Labilibaculum sp. DW002: one gene and its partner. The protein of the gene in region 1 interacts with the protein of each later gene in a pairwise test. Links are inferred from orthologs where the notes say so. Each region holds a gene or a part of one and is shown on either strand. Other genes may lie near its edges.

Region 1 (3,329 bases):
TGTAGCCAAAGGAATTGGACTTAGACTATCAGCATGAATTATTTGACCAGAAATACTAATTATGGAATCGAGTTCCGTAGGTTTTGAGAAAGAATCAAAGCTTGATGTGAGAAATAGAAAAAATGAAATGAAAATTAGTTTATTTAATTTCATAGGTTCATTTGTTCAGTTTTTAAGGTCGTAAGTGGTTGTTTATTGGACCAATAGAGTCTAAAAGGGTCAAGTTTTTTTCAAATTGAGGTCTTTCTTCTAAAAATCTCTTATGCAGCTGCTTAACTTTAACGCCTATATACATTTCACTTGTGTTGTGTGTGAAATTAGAATATGTATTGATGTATTCCATTAATACTTCCAATGTTAATCCAGATTCATGCGTAAGCTCAGCAACAACCTTTTTATTAAATTTAGATTGAAGAATTCGCAGTTGCCAATCGGCCATGCTTGGTTTTGCATTTCTAGCTCTTCTTTTTTTGCGAATTTTTTTAATAAAGTCAATCCCATCCATAAGATTAACACCAAAGCCACCTCTTTGTAATGTACTAGCTTCTTTTTGTGCTAAGTTAAGGTTTCCAAAATCAAAAGTAGATGCAACATTTTCTTCTACTGGTACGTCTGTATTTACAAAGTTTTCCTTGAAATCTTTCCAAGAGCCAAGAGAATAAATATCAACCTCCTCAAGTAAATAACTTTGCCTAACCATTAGAATATCCTGAAATACTTCATCTTCTTCGGTAGGAGGCGTTATCTCAACAATCTGTTCTTGAAAACCAAGAGCTGTTACTTTCAGCTTTTGACCGTGATTTACTCTTAGGCGGAAAAATCCAAGGCTATCACAAATAATTCCCAAGTAGCTATCGTGAATTTTCACATGAGCAAAGGAAATACCTTTCAAGGTCTCAGGATTGATAATTTTTCCTGAAACAATAAAACTGCTGTCTTGAACTTCTTCTTGACTTTCTGTTTGAGCAAAAGAGCTTGTTACTAAAAGTAAAGAGAAAAATATAAGGAGTAAACTTTTTTTCAAAATGGTCAATTTTCTTAGTAATGCATAAAGATAATTTTTCCTTTTGAATCTCAGGACTATTAATTACATTTTTTAACACACTTTAACCCAAATTAATGCGCTTGTAGTATGCTATTTACCTGTCCAGTTAACAAGATTTGCTGTTTCTAAGAACGGATTAATGTGCCCAAATAGGATGTCATTATCTCTCTGGAAACACATCATTGGGTGGGCAGTTTCTATTTTGTTGCTTATGTTTATTCCTTCAACAATTTGCTGTGCATTTTTACCCCACAAAAACCAAATGGTATTTTTATTCGCATGTGCTATGTATTTTAGTAAAGCATGCGTAAAAGGAGCCCAGATTTTACTGTGCGAATTTGGTTCGCCAATTTCGCAGGTGAATGCGGTATTTAAAAGCAGTACATTTTCTTGTTCCCACCAGTATTTAAAAAGTTGATTCGGCGGTAGAATTGAAAAATCATCATCCATTGGTAAACGATCTCCTTCGTTTAGTTTGGCCAAAATTTCAGAATATTTTAATTCCTCGTTTCTTACAGATTTATAAATACTCCGTAAAATATTTTTTAAAGAAACATTTCGATATTTATCGTGCCAGGAATTTAAACCATTTACTTCAAAGGCTCTTCCTGTAGCGACACCTTTTTGAGGATAAGGATCTTGACCTAGAATAACGACTGGAATTTTGTTCAAGTCCATTTCTAGAAATCGTAATATGAGATGAACTGCTGGTGTAGCGGTTGAAATGGTAATTGATTCTTCAATTTTTTCCAACAACAGAAGAATCTCATTAGATAAAAAAGAATTCCAACTAGGATGTGTGTTGATTTGAGCTAAAAATTTCGATTTTTGCATGAACCTTTTGATTAAATTCAGTCAAAAGTAAAAAGAATTGATTGAAGATTTCAATTCGAATAAATAAAAAGCAATAACTGGTGAGATTGAGTTTTTTACTGTTAATGATTTGATTTTTTGAATCTTCGAATTGTTAATTTCTAAACCTTTTTCAACTTTTTTAAGTAGTTTTGTTACCTAATTAACCAGAATTGAATTGATACAATTGATTATGTCCGAAAATTTGAAAGCAAAGCATCGAATCAGCTTGGGAAGACAGAAGTCTTTTAAAAAATGCTGACGTTCAAAAAAATATCAACGAAGTCATTGAACTTCTGGATAAAGGAGTGCTAAGAACAGCAGAGCCAGTTGAAAATGGGTGGCAAGTGAATGAGTGGGTGAAAAAAGCTGTAATTCTATATTTCCCTATTCGTAAAATGGAAACCATTGAAGTTGGTCCATTCGAATTTCACGATAAAATGGCACTCAAAACGAATTATGCAGAACTTGGAGTTCGTGTCGTTCCTCATGCCGTTTCTCGTTATGGTGCTTTTATTGCTCGCGATGTGGTGATGATGCCATCTTACGTAAACATCGGTGCATATGTTGATGAAGGAACCATGGTTGATACTTGGGCTACTGTAGGATCATGCGCTCAAATTGGTAAACATGTTCACCTTAGTGGCGGTGTTGGTATTGGTGGTGTTTTAGAGCCAATTCAAGCTGCTCCGGTTATTATTGAAGACAACTGTTTCATTGGATCACGTTGTATCGTAGTTGAAGGTGTTCACCTTGAGAAAGAAGTTGTTCTTGGAGCAAATGTTGTTTTAACCAAGTCGACTAAAATTATTGATGTTACAGGTGATGAGCCAGTGGAGTACGATGGGTTTGTTCCTGCACGTTCGGTTGTGATTCCAGGTACCAGAACTAAAAAATTCCCTGCGGGTGAATATCAAGTGCCTTGTGCATTAATTATTGGTAAGCGAAAAGCGTCTACCGACCTTAAAACATCATTGAACGACGCCTTGCGCGAGTACGACGTAGCCGTTTAAACAGTAAAAAAGTGAATGAGTCCATTCTTAAAGTACTTATTCACTTATTTATTTTTTTCTAAATAATATGCACAACGATATAAAAAAGGCTTTAGAGGTTCTTAAAAGTGGTGGTATTATCCTTTATCCTACAGATACTATTTGGGGAATTGGCTGTGATGCTACAAATGCAGAAGCTGTAAAACGTGTTTATGAGATAAAACAACGTGAAGATTCTAAATCTATGTTAGTTCTTATGGAGAATCCAAACCGTATTAGCTCATATGTTGATGATGTTCCTGAGATTGCTTTAGATCTACTTGAAGTGACGAATAAGCCAACAACTATAATTTATTCTGGAGCCAAAAATTTGGCTAATAATCTGATTAATTCTGACGGTAGTATTGGTATTCGAATTACGGATGAAAATTTCACTCAAC
Region 2 (3,087 bases), on another replicon or contig:
AATTTTTACCACATCATCTTTTTCAATAAAGATAACTGACATCTTCATGCCCTGGATAGATAAAGGATAGTTCACAAAGCCTTCTGTATCTCCATCTTTGTAATTAAAACGTACTAAATCTTCCTTTGTAAGCTTTATTATAGCCGCCTGATAGTCAGACAACACTTCCATTCCTTGATCCAAACAATGTCCTAACAACTTCATGCGATCTGGGGAGAAATTATCGTATACATTAGAATGAATTTTACTTTTATCAATACCATTTGCAATTAAGCTACCTACAATTTGATAGGTTCTTGGTTGCGAAGAATTGTAACTCAATCCACCCGTATCAGTAATGATTCCAGTATAAATACATTCTGAAATTCGATCATCAATTAAGTTCTCGTCGCCTAATGCTTCAATAAATTCGTACATCATTTCGCAAGTAGAACACATTTTCACATCCGAAAACATCAAATCTACAATTGGCTCTGGCTCTGGATGATGATCAATCATTATTTTTTTTGCAGTAGCTTTCTCTAGAACTGTTTCTAAATCGCCCGAGCGCTTAAAAGAATTATGATCTACAATAAATATCAAATCAGAAGAATTCAAATACTCCTCGGCCTTTTTCTTACCATTGGTATAAATCCAAACATCAGAATTTTCTGGCAGCCATTTTAAAAATACAGGGTATGCACTTGGACTTATTATCTGTGCTTGCTTTCCTTTTTTCTTTAAATATTGATATAGAGCAAGCGATGAGCCTATCGCATCACCATCTGGACCTGAATGAGGTATGATTGAAATTTTTGTTGAATCAGAAAGTAATACTTTCGCTTCTTTAATTAGATTTTTGTCAATCCTATTAAGCAAATCGTTCATTCTTTTATTGGGTTGATTTAAAAATAAGACGTAAAGATACAACAGATCGTTTAATAATAAACTGAAGAGTCTGAAAACAAATTTAGCTGCGCTTGTATTTTTCTTGTTTTGTTAAACGAACTATTGCACAGGTGCTCAGAATAATTAATTTTGTATACGAAACATTTAACTATACACATACATGAGAAGTGACAGAACTTTCACAATGATAAAACCAGATGCTGTAGCCAATGGATATATTGGTGATATTTTAGCCGCAATAACAAAGGGTGGCTTTAGAATTGCAGCAATGAAATACACAAAAATCAGCAAAGAACAGGCAGAAGTATTTTATGAGGTTCACAAAGAACGTCCATTTTATGGCGAGTTGACTGATTTTATGAGTTCAGGTCCCATTGTCGCAGCAATTCTTGAAAAAGAGAATGCAGTGGCTGATTTTAGAAAATTAATTGGTGCTACTAATCCTGCCGAAGCCGAAGAAGGAACTATTCGTAAACAATTTGCTGAATCGATGTCTAAAAATGCAGTTCACGGTTCCGATAGTGATGAAAATGCTTGTATCGAAGGTGCATTTCATTTTGCAGGAACGGAAATGTTTTAATACGAAATTAAGAATAGATAAAAAGCGCATTAAGAGTAATCTTGATGCGCTTTTCTTTTATCGTACAATAATATCATCTATAATATTGGCTTGAACCTCTCGATTCAAAGCTTTTATTAAACCATCTTTTATCATTAAAAGCTCATTTCGAATAACCGAAGAACGAACTTTCACAAATAATTTTCGATTTCGGATGTAAATATCAGTCGTAGCATTGGCAACCGTCTTCCCGATTACTTTCTCCCAGGAAGTAACCAACTCATACTCCTTCAATTTTCCGTCTAAATTATTTTCCTTAAGTACCTGTTGAATTAACTGGTCTATTTTTTCAGTTTTACTTCTTCTCATTTTATTTAGCTTACAATGGCACCTTTATCGATAACAAACAACTGATAATCGAGATCCATTCCCGAAAGTATTTCATTTAAATGATCGCGATTGGTATCTGATATGAAAATTTGTCCAAACCTTTCTTCGGATACTAAGTGAACAATTTGCTCAACACGTTCTGCATCCAGTTTGTCGAATATATCATCTAGTAAAAGAATCGGGTTATAATCTGAAAGCTTCTTTATAAACTCGAATTGAGCCAGCTTGAGCGCAATCAAATAGGTTTTTTGCTGCCCTTGCGATCCCATTTTCTTTATAGGATAATCGCCAAGTGAAAGGATCAAATCATCTTTATGAATACCTACGGTTGTGTATTGCATCACCTGATCTTTCAATCGTGCATGGCGCAATAAATCTCGCATACTGTGATCGTTTAACTGAGATTTATATTCCAGCTTTACCAATTCGTTTCCCTTTGATATGATATTGTAATATTCCTGAAAAACCGGCATCAGCTTATTCAAAAAGTTCTGGCGTTTTTCATGAATTGAAGCTGATAGAATTATCATCTGTTCATCCCAAATGCTCAAACTATCCTCTTCAAACTTGCCACGACGAGCAAAGTCTTTCAGCAACTTATTACGCTGTTGAATTACACGGTTGTATCGAATTAAATCATCCAAATACTTTCTGTCATACTGAGAGATTACACTATCCATATACTTACGTCTCTCATCGCTCCCATCGGTAATCAAGCGAACATCAGCTGGCGAAACCATTACAATGGGCAATAGTCCAATATGCTCCGAAAGTTTTTTATATTCCTTCTTATTCCGCTTAAAATTCTTTTTCTGTCCGCGCTTAACACCACAATAAATCAGCTCATCCTTGTCTTTTCGCTTATAGTTGCCTTCAAGCACCATAAAGAGTTCTTCGTGTTTGATGTTCAGCTGATCTGTAGAAGAAAAATAACTTTTGCAAAAACTCAGATAATAGACAGCATCTAACAAATTGGTTTTCCCCATTCCGTTATTACCTATAAAACAGTTTATTTTAGGCGAAAAATTCAATTCTAAATCAAGTATGTTTTTATAATTTAAGAGGGATATTTTTTCCAGATGCATGTATAATATAACTTAGGTGAACGCTGCAAAATTACGAAATAAAATCAATTCGAATTTAATTATTTAGATCTATTAATAATGTAAAATCACTTGTTCATTTTTTATAGAAATTATGCCTTATATTTCGTAAAAAAAATTACATTTGCGTTAGAAAAAATAAAACAT

What was found.
Region 2: the proteins of L3049_RS10370 (region 1) and L3049_RS14015 interact in binary tests that used the Escherichia coli proteins (3 or more experiments, as listed by UniProt). The link is inferred for Labilibaculum sp. DW002 from one-to-one orthologs.

What each region holds. Positions count from the first base shown.
Region 1 is NZ_JAKJSC010000001.1:2,603,023-2,606,351, reverse strand. What follows is about bases 8-2,996. They hold L3049_RS10370 (uracil-DNA glycosylase), read right to left. Parts: upstream 1,880-2,996; coding sequence 1,136-1,879; downstream 8-1,135. Other genes in these bases: L3049_RS10360 (L-threonylcarbamoyladenylate synthase), read left to right, coding at 2,978-2,996; L3049_RS10365 (2,3,4,5-tetrahydropyridine-2,6-dicarboxylate N-succinyltransferase), read left to right, coding at 2,116-2,910; L3049_RS10375 (carboxypeptidase-like regulatory domain-containing protein), read right to left, coding at 173-1,024; L3049_RS10380 (carboxypeptidase-like regulatory domain-containing protein), read right to left, coding at 8-153. In the rest of the region: more of L3049_RS10380, read right to left, coding at 1-7; more of L3049_RS10360, read left to right, coding at 2,997-3,329. UniProt on the Escherichia coli protein: Excises uracil residues from the DNA which can arise as a result of misincorporation of dUMP residues by DNA polymerase or due to deamination of cytosine.
Region 2 is NZ_JAKJSC010000002.1:607,917-611,003, reverse strand. What follows is about bases 12-2,758. They hold L3049_RS14015 (nucleoside-diphosphate kinase), read left to right. Parts: upstream 12-1,048; coding sequence 1,049-1,468; downstream 1,469-2,758. Other genes in these bases: recF (DNA replication/repair protein RecF), read right to left, coding at 1,822-2,758; L3049_RS14010 (DciA family protein), read right to left, coding at 1,526-1,816; L3049_RS14020 (DHH family phosphoesterase), read right to left, coding at 12-867. In the rest of the region: more of L3049_RS14020, read right to left, coding at 1-11; more of recF, read right to left, coding at 2,759-2,922. UniProt on the Escherichia coli protein: Major role in the synthesis of nucleoside triphosphates other than ATP. The ATP gamma phosphate is transferred to the NDP beta phosphate via a ping-pong mechanism, using a phosphorylated active-site intermediate.